Regions from separate parts of the Pseudoalteromonas sp. SCSIO 43201 genome, predicted to be linked through region 1. Evidence: predicted binding sites of a transcription regulator. Region 1 holds the regulator's gene; the other holds the start of a gene.
What was found. The regulator MetJ, encoded in region 1, represses methionine synthesis genes. The targets are predictions, from matches to a motif close to TAGACGTCTAGACGTCTA.
Positions count from the first base shown of each region.

Region 2: a site for MetJ is predicted at 1,251-1,268, ahead of J8Z24_RS05325 (homoserine O-succinyltransferase). Genes of this name have one in related genera too.

Region 1 covers NZ_CP072683.1:472,243-478,948, reverse strand. Annotated here, with positions in the region: gene J8Z24_RS02060 (penicillin-binding protein 1A) at 1-1,052, shown strand, start outside; gene metL (bifunctional aspartate kinase/homoserine dehydrogenase II) at 1,224-3,572, opposite strand; gene metB (cystathionine gamma-synthase) at 3,577-4,797, opposite strand; gene metJ (met regulon transcriptional regulator MetJ) at 5,142-5,462, shown strand; gene J8Z24_RS02040 (malic enzyme-like NAD(P)-binding protein) at 5,836-6,706, opposite strand, start outside.
Region 2 covers NZ_CP072683.1:1,218,617-1,225,322, reverse strand. Annotated here, with positions in the region: gene J8Z24_RS05330 (homocysteine S-methyltransferase family protein) at 1-252, opposite strand, end outside; gene J8Z24_RS05325 (homoserine O-succinyltransferase) at 242-1,189, opposite strand; gene J8Z24_RS05320 (DMT family transporter) at 1,368-2,258, shown strand; gene J8Z24_RS05315 (metallophosphoesterase) at 2,355-3,800, shown strand; gene ggt (gamma-glutamyltransferase) at 3,946-5,688, opposite strand; gene J8Z24_RS05305 (hypothetical protein) at 5,976-6,158, shown strand; gene J8Z24_RS05300 (hypothetical protein) at 6,188-6,400, shown strand; gene J8Z24_RS05295 (HAD family hydrolase) at 6,492-6,706, opposite strand, start outside.

The DNA.
Region 1 (6,706 bases):
TTAAACCTTTTATCTACTCGTCAGCATTAGAGCAGGGCTACACTCTTGCTACTATTATCAATGATGCGCCAATTAACCATTGGGATAAGAGTGTTGGTGTCGCGTGGAGACCAAAAAATAGCCCAGAGGTCTACAATGGACCTATTCGGATCCGCCGTGCTTTGGCTCAATCCAAAAACGTTGTCTCGGTGCGTCTCATCAAAGGTGTTGGGATCAATACGGCCGCAGACCATCTACTCAAATTTGGGTTTCAAGATGCTGATATTAATCGTAGCGAGTCGTTAGCGCTCGGCAGCGCAGCACTCACTCCCATTGAAATGGCAAGAGGAATGGCAACTTTTGCTAACGGTGGGCATCTGATTGAACCGTATTTTATTGATAAGATCACAGATTCATTTGGAACTGAATTAGGCTCTGCAGTACCACTGATTGTTTGTGATGAGCAACAACTAGAAGAGCAGCCTGAGCGCTGTGCGCCACAAATTATTTCTGAACAAAATGCTTTTTTGATTGCCGATGCCTTACACAGTGCAATTTGGGGCGGTGGTAGCTGGAAACACAAGACCGGATGGAGTGGTACAGGTTGGCGTGGTCAATGGCTAAAGCGCCGTGATCTCGCAGGCAAAACAGGTACAACGAATGACTCAGTTGATACATGGTTTACCGGCTTTAATCGAAATGTTCTCACCACAGTATGGGTTGGCTTTGATGATGCTAGCAAATCACTAGGTCGCGCTGCGTATAATGCTAATCTGGGTAAAAACCAGCTCGTTGGTGCCGAAGCAGGGGCGATTTCAGCGCAACCAGCTTGGATAGACTTTATGCGCGAAGCACTCAAAGATGAACCTTTAGCACCAATAGAGCCGCCACCGGGTCTTATTTCAACCCGCATTGATTTAAAAACTGGACTTTTGTCTCGCAAGAACGATCATACCTCTCGCTTTGAGTATTTCGAGCAAGGTACAGCTCCCACTAAGTACGTGTTAGATACTGATAGCAGCACACCATTTGACAATAGTGCGCCGCTACCAACACACGAAGAATTGTTCTAAACAAAAAATGCCGATGCCTGTATCGGCATTTTTGTTAGTAGTTAAGACCAGGATACAGAGTGGACTGACGGATTACATTTAGAACCAACTATCTTAATCAATTGGTCTATTATAAGACGAGAAAATAGACCACTTAATTAAGCAAATTGGTATAACTAGCTGAAGTTCAGGTTATTTCAAATTTTGCGTCAACCAGAACAAATCTGAATGGATCCCAGCAGCGGTCACTTCTTTACCGGCACCAGGGCCTTGGATCACCAGCGGGTTTTGCTCATACCATTTTGTGTGGATCACAAAAATATTGTCACCGGGCGTTAAATTAGCAATGGCGGCACCATTGGGTACATGTGCAATCCCAACTTTTGCACAGACATGACCATTGTTCGCAATTTCCAGCGCCCCGGTGTAACGTAGTACAGCGTCATTTTCACGGGCTTTGGCGTCGTGTTCAGCGTAAAAGTCGTCAAGCTGTTGGCGATTTTCCAAAAATTGTAACCACGAGCCTTGCGCCAGATTATCTGGCATTAATGGTTCTAGTTCAATCTCATCTAACTCAAGTTCAATACCCAACTCTCTTGCCAAAATTAGCAACTTTCTCTGCATATCACGACCAGACAGGTCTTCTCTTGGATCAGGTTCGGTAAACCCAAGCGCTTGTGCGCCCAGTACTAACTCAGAAAAAGCCTCAGAGCCGTCATAACGACTGCACAGCCAAGATAGAGTACCAGAGAAAACCCCCTCGATTCTCACAATTTCGTCGCCGCTATTTTGCAGATCCGCTAAGGCAAAGTTAACAGGCAACCCAGCTCCAACACTGGTGTTATAACGCCATAATAAGTTACGTTCTTGCAGTTTTTGCCGTAGTTGTGTGTACCAGTTGTGCTTCGCTGTACCAGCGTATTTATTGGCGCTGATCAGATGACAGTCATGTTCTACAAACTGTGGATATAATGCACTAAAGCACTCGCTTGCGGTAATATCAATAATTACTTTATGTTCGTAATCAAGCTCTTTGATGCGAGTAAATAATTCAGCTTCGTTATATTCTATGGCTTCATTTTGCCATTGCTGCTGCCATTGGGCTAAGTTTAATCCGCTTGGACAAAACAACATTTGTTTTGAGCGCAACAATCCTACCAACTTCAGATCAAAGTGCTCACTCAGTTTGTCAAACTGATCTTTACACTGCTCAATAAAAACCTCACCCACATTGCCAACACCTGCAACGATGACCGCGAGCTCTCTGCCTTTATTGACAAGCCGTTCATGTAATACTGCCAAAACATCACTATCAATAGACTGATCAGTCAGCACTAAACTATAGTTTTGTGCTTGTAATACAAAACGGGTCACTATCGCATTGTCGTCTAGCAATTCTAAAGCTTGCAGATGTAACCCTGCGATATCTTGGCTTGGCGCAACGACAGCAAAGCCTTGCACTTGTGATTCAATGATATTTGCACGAGGCTCTAAGGCATTGATAACCAGATGGCTAAACTCGGATGGCACCAATAAATGCGCCTCTCCACCTTTGATAAAATGATGAATACTATGCTGTATTAGTTGGCTAAGCTGTTTTACTTCACCACTATTTAATTTTTCAACACGCAGTAAATCTAGTTGTCCAAAAGTAGTGATAAAGCGCTTCTCTTTACTATAACCTGCTTTAACAATTTCAGTGCCTAGTGCGTCTGAGTCAAAACTACTTCGCACTTGTAGTTTTATATCAGTACCTTTCAAGGGAGAGAGTGTTTTTGCATGCAGGACAGGGTTCCCCAAACGTGCTAATAATTCAGCCTGACTTCGACATACTTTAGCGTATTTTATTGCACTACTGACTTTACGTGGATCGGTACTAAATACGCCTGTGGTATCTGTCCAAATCGATACCTGAGTGGCATCAATATAATTGGCCAGTAAAGTCGCACTGTAATCGCTTCCATTGCGCCCCAAAGTCACAGTTTCACCTTGACTATCTGCTGCAATAAAGCCGGTAACAATATGCACAGCATTGTCACCAATTGCGCTGTAACACACCTCTTTATTCAACGCATGTAATAATACACCATCCTGTTGCACAAATAGTTTTCTAGCGTCAATATCCCGAGCTTCAATACCTTGTGAGCTTAAGTAATTGGCTAGGACACGAGCCGACCACAACTCCCCATGCGCCAGTAGACTGGCATAGTGAAGTGTGCGTGCTTCACGCGCTTGCGCAAGGGCCTGCAATTCGTTCACGAGCTGCTTGAGCAAAGCAGCATGCCTATCGCCGGTAAACAACGCATCTATTAATTCACGTTGATGGTTTTCAACTTGTAACAAGACGTCGTTAAAAGCGCGCACATCTTGCTGCTCAAAACTCTGCCATAGCTTCACCAAAGTATTGGTTGTTTTTCCCGCAGCTGAAACCACTACGCTATCACCTAACTGACACTGCTCTAATATTATCTTAGCAACAGCCTGATAGCGCTCTGCAGAGCTTAAACTAGAACCACCAAACTTATGTACTACTTTTGCCATTTACTCACCACAACGCAACGGTATGTGCAGGCGTAAGCTTAAATGACTTCGCGTCATCACTTGCCTGGCTGTCATCAATACTGGAAAATCCGGCTTCAAGATCTGCGATTAAGTCTTGCACATCTTCAATGCCCACTGAAATGCGAATTAAGGTATCGCCAACCCCAGCTTCGAGACGTGCCTGAGGTTCCATTCCTGCGTGTGTCATGGTCGCAGGATGGCAGATTAAACTTTCAACTCCACCTAGTGATTCGGCGAGCGAGAACTGCTTTAACGAAGTTAAAAATTTAGCCGATGTCTGTAGATCACCCTTAATATCAAAGCTCACCATACCACCAAAGCCTAGTTGTTGTTTTTTTGCTAGCTCATGCTGTGGATGCGACTTGAGACCGGGATAGTATACTTGACTCACATACGGCGACTTCTCTAAGTATTCAGCAATCTGTTGCGCATTCTCTTGATGTTGGCGTAAGCGTACGTTAAGTGTGCGCAGTCCACGCAATGTCAGATAACTATCAAAAGGCGCGCCCGTAATACCAATGTTATTTGCCCACCAAGCCAACTCATCTCCTAGCTCTTGCGTGCGCGCTATCACTGCACCACCTACCACATCGGAGTGACCGTTAATATATTTAGTGGTTGAGTGAACAACAATATCGACTCCAAAAGCGATAGGGTTTTGTAATGCTGGTGACAAGAAGGTATTGTCTGCCGCAACTAAAGCACCGACCGCATGCGCAGCGGTTACAACTGCTTCAATATCGGTTAATCGTAAAATTGGATTACTTGGTGTTTCTATCCACACAAGTTTAGGCTGGATTTTTTCTAGTTTCTCAAGGCTTTCTGGCTGGGTTAAATCCACTACTTCTACTTTGAGTAGCCCACGCTTTGCCAATGACGTAAATAAACGATAACTGCCACCATAGCAATCGTGGGGGATCACTAAAGTGTCGTCATGGTTTAATAATTGAGTTACTAGGTGAATAGCCGACATACCTGTTGCGGTAATAATGCCACGTTGACCTCCTTCAAGTTCGGTTAACGCTTGTGCCAACACATCACGATTAAAGTTACCACTGCGGCCATAGTCATAATCACGCTTGGTATCAAAATCTGCAAATGAATAGGTCGTCGACAGATAAAGGGGCGGAACCACTGCACCATGTGCTTTATCAGCTTCTATACCGTGACGCACTGCAACCGTCGATTTGTTAATTTGACTCATAGGGTCACCTAGATAGTTGGATGTTTAGACGTCTAAAAGGTTAGAGCAACGACAACTAGAAGTCAAAACATTTATACTGCTAAATGGCTAAATAACTAGTATTTGACTATCTTTTTTAAACCGATAAAATTTCGCCACTTAAGGCGTTGCTAATACGACTGAGTTATTGAAAACTATGGCAGAGATCTATAGTTCTCGCCATAGCGGATTAATTTGCTCAACTATTCAAGTTCAGGTTTTATCTTTACTCTTTAAAGATTTCCCTGCTCCACCTGCTTAGCTGAACAATATCAATCAGAACCCAGTCATATTGGCATTGATGTAACTGAGGCAAGTACACAATTATGGCAAAATGGAATGGTGAGTATATTCACCCATATGCAGAACACGGTAAAAAAGCAGAGCAAGTAAAAAAAATCACAGTGAGTATCCCTTTGAACGTGCTCAAAGTACTTACTGATGAACGTACACGTCGTCAAGTAAATAACTTGCGCCATGCAACAAACAGCGAGCTATTATGTGAAGCCTTTTTACATGCTTTCACGGGTCAACCACTTCCAAGTGATGAAGACCTGAGAAAAGACAACCCAGAACGTATTCCGTTAGAAGTAAGACAAATAATGGAAGAGCGTGGTTTAGAGATCCCTGAAATAAACGAAGAATAATACCAATTTTCTTAATTAAGTGGTTTATTTTGAGGCGAGAAAATCTTGTCGATAACTAGGCAAAAATTTTGCTATTTAGTTGTTCTAAATGAGAAATCTTTAACGCTGTTAGCGTCAGATTTACTCCTTCAAATTGAGCAAGTATTAAGTCAAATTGGTATAATATCGACTCTTCATTTTTCACGGAAATAAAGACACAAAAAAGCCTCAATCGAGGCTTTTTTCATACTTAAGCTGGAATCGCTACAAGCAGTTATTTCTTAATACAAGGCAAATTTGTGCGTCAATAGCTGGCCTATTACAAACAAATTTACCGAAAGAGTAAGGGATAACAACTGCTAGAGAACAAATTATTATCCCAGTTTAGGTTATTTTATTCCATATAACCCAAGGGCATCTCGATTTGCGCTACGCCAGATTCAACCGCAGCAGTAGCAACCGCTTTTGCTATTCGAGGTAACAAGCGAGGATCCATCGGTTTAGGGATAATGTATTGCGGACCAAACTCAAGGCTGTCGACATCAGCTGCTTTTAACACCTCTGCAGGTACTGGCTCTTTTGCAATACTTCTAATAGCCTCAACTGCCGCAATCTTCATTTCGTCATTGATCGCTGTAGCACGTACATCTAGTGCACCACGGAAGATGAACGGAAAACATAGCACATTGTTCACTTGGTTTGGATAATCAGAACGACCTGTTGCCATAATCAAATCATCACGAGCACCATGTGCAACATCGGGGCTGATCTCAGGATCTGGGTTCGAACATGCAAATACAACTGGCTTATCAGCCATTAATTTTAAATCTTCAGCAGATAGAAGATCTGGGCCTGAAACGCCAACAAATACGTCAGCCTCTGCAATCACATCCTGTAACGTGCGCTTATCCGTATTATTTGCAAACAGCTCTTTGTATTCGTTAAGATCGTCACGACGAGTATGGATCACGCCTTTTCTGTCTAGCATATAAATATGCTCTCTTTGTGCACCACATTTTATAAGTAGCTCCATACACGCTATTGCAGCGGCACCAGCTCCTAAACACACGATGATCGCATCATGAATATCTTTACCTTGGATCTCAAGTGCATTGAGCATACCAGCCGCAGTCACAATTGCAGTACCGTGTTGATCATCATGGAAAACGGGTATATCACAGCGTTCAATAAGCGCGCGCTCAATTTCAAAGCACTCAGGCGCTTTGATATCTTCAAGGTTAATCCCGCCAAAAGTATCTGCAATA
Region 2 (6,706 bases), 750 kb from region 1:
CGCGCCAGCAGCGAGATAATCACGATGGATCTGCTTGATAATCTCAGGTTGTGTCAAGCTTAGCAGATCGTTGTTACCTTTGATAAGGACATGCCAATCTTTAAAACGTTCACCACGATAGTCCTCTTCTTCTAATTTGTGCTTTTGGATCATTGTACCCATCGCACCGTCTAAGATCAGAATACGTTGCTGCATTGCTTGCTTAAGCTGCGCTGCAATTTGCTCACCGTTTACGGCTACATTATTCGGCATAATTGTTAGTCCTTACATCTTGGCTAACTAAGTTAATATCATAAGGTGTGGTTTGGTAAACATAGTAGTTTAACCAATTTGAGAATAACAAAAACGCGTGACTTTGCCATGTTTTGGAGGGGCGCTTTGTGGTGTCATTCTCAGGAAAATAGTTCTCGGGCAGTGGTGCATTAGCCATTTTCTCACAGTCACGTAAATATTCTTTTTGTAACGTGTCAGCATCATACTCTGGGTGACCTGTGATATAGACTTGACTGCCAGAATGGTTTTTTATTAAGTAAGCACCCACTTTTTCTGAGCCAGCTAAAATTACAAGGTCTTTACATGTATTAATTTTGTCGACATCAATATGGCCATATCGAGAATGAGGCACTAAAAATTCATCGTCAAAGCCGCGAGTCAGCGCCCCATGGTCAAAATAACAGTGGTGCTTAAATACGCCGCACAGTTTGTCATTTTTGAGTACTCGCTTTAACCCATAATGGTGATACAAACCGGCATGCGCTGCCCAGCAAGAGAAGAGCGTTGAAGTAACATGGTGCTCTGCCCAATCAAAAAACGCCTGTAACTCTTGCCAATACACCACATCGTCATACTCAAGATGCGCCAGTGGTGCGCCAGTGACGATCAAGGCATCATAGTTTTGCTCTTTTACATCTGAAAAATAGCGGTAAAACATGTCTAGGTGTTGCTCTGAATTTTCAGAACTGCGGTGAGTGTCTAGCCGTAGTAAATCGACATTCACTTGCAAAGGCGTATTGGCCAATAGCCTAATAAATTGCACCTCAGTTTCCACTTTATTTGGCATCAAGTTTAATATGGCAAGTCGCATAGGGCGGATCTCTTGCGTTGATGCACGGCTTTGTGGCATCACAAAAACATTTTCATGACGCAGTTGGGCAATGGCTGGGAGTTCGTCGGTGACGGTGATTGGCATGCGCTGCTCCAGACTAATCGAATGGCATTATTATGGACAAAAACAGGAAAATTTCAACCTCTAGATGTATGGACGTCCAAAACCCCATAATAACGATTTGATCTCGCTCCCTCCCCATTTTTTGTTCAATGTATGTATACTTGCCACCAAATTAATAAGCACAAGCAGCGTGGTATATATGATTGGCATTGGGGAAGCGGCAGCAATTGCAGCAGCCGGAGTATGGGCTGGTTCAACAATTTTATACAAGCGATTTAGCCATCACCTCAGTCCGTTTGAGCTAAACGTCAGCAAAGGCGTTATTGCTTCTGCTCTGATGATATTATGTTTACTCGTCACCGCTGATACCATGTACCCCACCTTACTCTCTAGTTGGGGCTGGCTGATTGCCAGTGGCATACTGGGCATAGCGATTGGTGACAGTGCCTACTTTGCTGCACTTAGAAATATTGGCCCTGCACGCACTTTGGTGATTGAAAGCCTAGCACCTGCCATTGCTGGGATCTTAAATATTATTATTCTTGGTGTTTATCTTAGCACATCAGCTTGGCTTGGCATTGCTATCACGACAGTAGGCGTAATGCTCGCAATCAAACCAAGTCGTAGCCAACCAGTAGTAGACAACAAGCACTATATACTTGGCGTTTGCTTCGCGCTTACAGCGGCTGTTTGCCAAGCTGCGGGTATGGTACTTTCCAAAGGCGCATTAACTAACGAAAGCATCAGCAGCTTGTGGGCAGCACTTATCCGTCTCGCCTCAGGTACCTTATTTGTGGCCTTTATTGTCACCTATCTGCGTTCACAAAGCCTACTTAAGGCACTCACGCTGAAACAAATTCAAGGCAAAAACTGGCTGTTTGTTGCGGTGTTTTTTGGTACTTTTATCGGCCTATGGCTACAGTTGATATCCGTTAATCATACCGACCCAGCCATCGCGCAAACCATCTTTGCAACGGCACCGCTTATGGTGATGACGATTGGGCTTTTACGCAGAGAAACTATCACTAAATCAATGCTATGTGGTGGGTTAATTGCGTTAGTTGGGGTATTTTTGCTACTAAGAGGATAGAGTATCGGTGTGATCACAGATATTTGCATTGAAGGCTCGCAAACTATTAACAATCAATTAAACTTCCTTCTACTACATTAAAAAAGGAATGAAGTCATGCGCGTTATCATTGCCATTGCTGCGCTCAATTTAATAGCTTGCAGTAGTACACTTGCTGTACAACAAGCAAATACCAAAGTGCTCGGCGCTTACACTATGTTTGCGCCCTCAACTACTGAAACCCCCAATATTTATGCTCGAGTGATTGTCGATGGTGTACTAACCGACGCCAGCCAATGTCCCTCTCTTATCTCAAATAAAGCTGTCACACCAATGACATTAAGAGCAAAGCGCCCAAACCCGGCGCACTTTCCTGTTACCGTATGTGAAGCAAAGCTAAGATCAAACACTGCCTATACAGTCACCAATAGCGCATTTTCGTTAGCACCAGTCACCTTTGACCCTAAGAAAATCGCGGTTTTCGGCGATACCGGCTGTAAATCGTCAGTGTGTAAAAACAACAGCGCTGCTGAGCCGTTTAAAAGCCTTACGGCGCAAGGAGCACAACAACGACCACAGCTACTGCTTCACATGGGAGATCTCAATTATCGCGGTACTGGCGGCGCAATCTCTGGGGATACCTACGCCTATGACGCAGGTGACGGCGGCTACGGTGGTGCAAGCTGTGGCTTAAATGACACTTACTACAGCCAAAACGCGCTAAATAGCCCCAGGCCAGACACATGGAGTAATTGGCAAGCCGACTTCTTTTTTGCGACGCGTCAACTTTCAGCTACGGCACCATGGATTTTTGCACGGGGAAATCACGAGTTGTGTAGTCGAGCTGGCGTTGGCTGGTTTTACTTTTTTGGCCCAGGGGCAGCCCTCCCTGATGCTGTAGACCAACAACAATGCCCAGCACAAGGTGATTATACTCAACCACCAAAATCTGCAAGCGCGCATATCATTGTGCAAAACTCCTATACCATCAATTTAAAGCCGCTCAGTATTTGGGTAATGGATAGCGCGAATGCGTGTGATGCCAGTGCCGATAATGGGCTAACTAAAGTTTACCAGCAACAATATCAAAGACTAAATGTCAGAAGTGAATTACTAAAAACCAAGCCCATGTGGATCATGAGCCACAGACCCATTTGGGGCGTTGAGAACCCAACAACCAAAGATACCCTAAACGTAATGCTACAAACTGCATTGAAACGCACCAAATCTGGCCAACTGCCCGATCATGTAAAATTATCGCTCGCAGGACATATGCACATTTATCAGTCTTCAACTTTTGCAACAAGCACCGCTAGGCCGCCGCAAATTGTCGTAGGTAACAGTGGTGTTAGTTTAAGTAACACCAATGCCTTTAGTGAATATGATTACAACTTGGATGGTGAAAATGCGGTGGTGAATACACAAGGCAAATTTGGCTTTTTATCAATTGAACTTGGTAAAGGAGGAAAGTGGCAAGGACAGTTTTTGGATGAAAATGGTGCAGCCTTTTTAACTTGTGATAGTGAAATTTCAGACAAAAAAGCGGTGTGCTTAGCAAAATAAAAACGAATATTTCTTAACTAACCTAAGGTTTGGATAAACAATAGATTGGCAGGTTTTGCTTTCAACTTATAACCTTGTGGCATTTGCTAGACTAGGGGCTACTACGCCCCTATTCCATTTACTCTAGACTGAGGTGAGAAGTGAGTTAATATCCTACCGCAGCACTGTCAGCTCGTCTTGGATCTGAGGAACCAAATAGCCCTTTATCGGTAAGCATGATTGACTGGGTCGATCCCATGGCGTTTTTTTCTGAAAGCCTATGCCCTTTACTTTCGAGTAGGCGTCGGGTGTCACCATTTAAACTACGCTCTATCCGAATTTCATCTGGTAACCATTGATGATGAATACGCGGAGCCACGGTCGCTTCAGCGATATTCAAGCCATGATCGATAACATTCATAATGACCTGTAGCGTGGTGGTGATAATTCGTGAGCCACCCGGACTACCTGTTACTAAAAAGGGTTTACCCTCTTTCATGACGATGGTCGGGGTCATCGAACTTAGCGGACGTTTCTTACCTTCAACAGCGTTGGCTTCACCACCGACTAACCCAAAGCCATTAGGACTACCGGGTTTGGCCGAGAAGTCGTCCATTTCGTTGTTGAGTAAAATCCCCGTACCTGCCGCTACAATACCCGAGCCGTAGCTAAAGTTTAGAGTATAAGTGTTACTAACTGCATTCCCCCATTTATCAACGACGGAATAGTGCGTGGTTTGGTTACTTTCAAACGGTAGCAATTTACCGGGCTTAATTTCACTACTTGGCGTTGCCTTATCTGGATGTATCTTTTTACTGCGTTGCTTTGCAAACTGCTTATCAACTAACGCCTCAACTGGTACGTCATAAAAATCAGGGTCGCCTAAGTATTCACTGCGATCAGCGTAGGCACGCTTCATAACTTCAGCCATCAAATGGATAGTTGCGGCGCTGTTATGACCCAGTTCACCAATTGGGTATTGCTCCAACATATTTAACATCTCTATGATATGAACTCCACCTGATGAAGGCGGCGGCATAGAGATGATTTCGTAGCCTCGATATGACCCTGTTAGCGGCTGACGCTCCAGCGCTTTATATGCTTTTAGATCGTCAAGTGTCATAATGCCACCAGCCGCCTCTACTGCCGCAACGATTTTCTTAGCCGTCTCGCCTTGGTAAAAACCCGCACTGCCCTTTTCTGCGATTAGCGTTAAAGAGTGAGCAAGATCAGTTTGTACCAACCATTCATTTGGTTTGTAACTACTGCCATCTTCTTTATAAAATATTGCCTTAGACGCGGGTACATCTAGCATTCGCTGCTTAATGTAATTATGAGATAGTGAGTTGGCTAGATCGGAGGTCACTTTAATGCCATCACGCGCCAGCTTTATCGCCGGTTGCATAACTTGGCTAAGGGTCATGGTGCCATACTTTTTTAGTGCTAACTCCATCCCCATAACAGTACCTGGGACACCCACAGCAAGGCCATGTTGAAGGCTAAGTTTAGGGTCTACTTCACCGTTTTCATCAAGAAAAATACCTTTATGGGCGCTACTTGGCGCCATTTCGCGATAATCAATAGCGATGGTTTTATTTTCTTTTGCTAAATGCACTAACATAAAGCCACCACCACCAATGTTTCCAGCCCTTGGTAAAGTTACCGCCAGACTAAACCCAACCGCAACAGCTGCATCAACGGCATTACCACCTTGCTTAAGGATCTCTACACCTATCTGACTGGCAAGTGCTTCTTGACTCGACACCATACCATGCTCAGCCCAGATTGGTTGCGCCGTAGCTTTAGAGCTAAATATGGGTGACTCGTCAGCATGCGCCGTGTTTCCAAGCGCAGCACCTACGCACAAGGAGACAGAGCAAGACCACACCAGTGCTGTTAATTTTCGCATCTTCATTCCGTTTTCAATTATTCTCATGATGCAGTGTTGCATGAATAAAAAGACCAAACAATCTCAATGCGTTGGGCTACTGACAATGTAAATTCACCTATACCCTAGTTGTTAAATTTGTAGCTAGAGAAAGGCTTATCAGCAAGAGTTTAAGCTAAACAGCGTTAGAGAAACTAAAAAGGAAACACACCAAAAACATATTTGACAAAAAATTTACATTAGGTACATTCAATATTGCAGTTTATTTTTTATACGACTATGTCAGCTTTCACGATAAGGACAATAAGATGAAATTAACACTAGCAAAAAGAAATATAAAACAACTCAACCGCACAACAACTTTGGAAAAAGCCCAAACTCCAAATATCGCAGGTGGTTATATTACCGCGGGGTGTGACAGAGAAATAACCGATTTATGTAACAGCAAAGCATTTGGCTCTTGCTATAACTGTGGTTCACTTCGCTGTTAATACTCTTTTACAACTCAAAGGAGATAACTATGAAAATTAAGCTGAATAAAAGACCACTTAAAAACTTGAACAATACTCAAGCTATAGCACCGCAAGCAACTGCGCAAATTGGTGGCGGAGCTAACCGTTTGAGCGATTTAGACTGTGTACCGACTAATCGTCAGGATTGTCACACGGGTGCTGTATCTTGCTACGGTGGTCGCAATTGCGCTTTCACTAATCGCCAATATATGTGTGACTAACCTAAGTTTCGGATAATAAGTTAATTTACTTCTCATCCAAACCTCAGGTTATTTCGCTCGCGCTGGGGCTTACTTTAAAGGTCAACGCTGGTTAAAATGTTAGCCCCAACTCACGCAGCTGGCGTTCAGCTTGCGCTGCGTTAAAAAATTGAATGCCGTGTAAACCAACCTGCTTTGCACCTTCAACGTTCGCCAGGACATCATCGAGGAACACACAATCACCCGCAGCGAGTTGATAGCGCTCCAGTAAATGAGTAAAAATAGCTTTGCCAGGCTTCATGCAGCCAAGTTCAGCAGAAATAATTT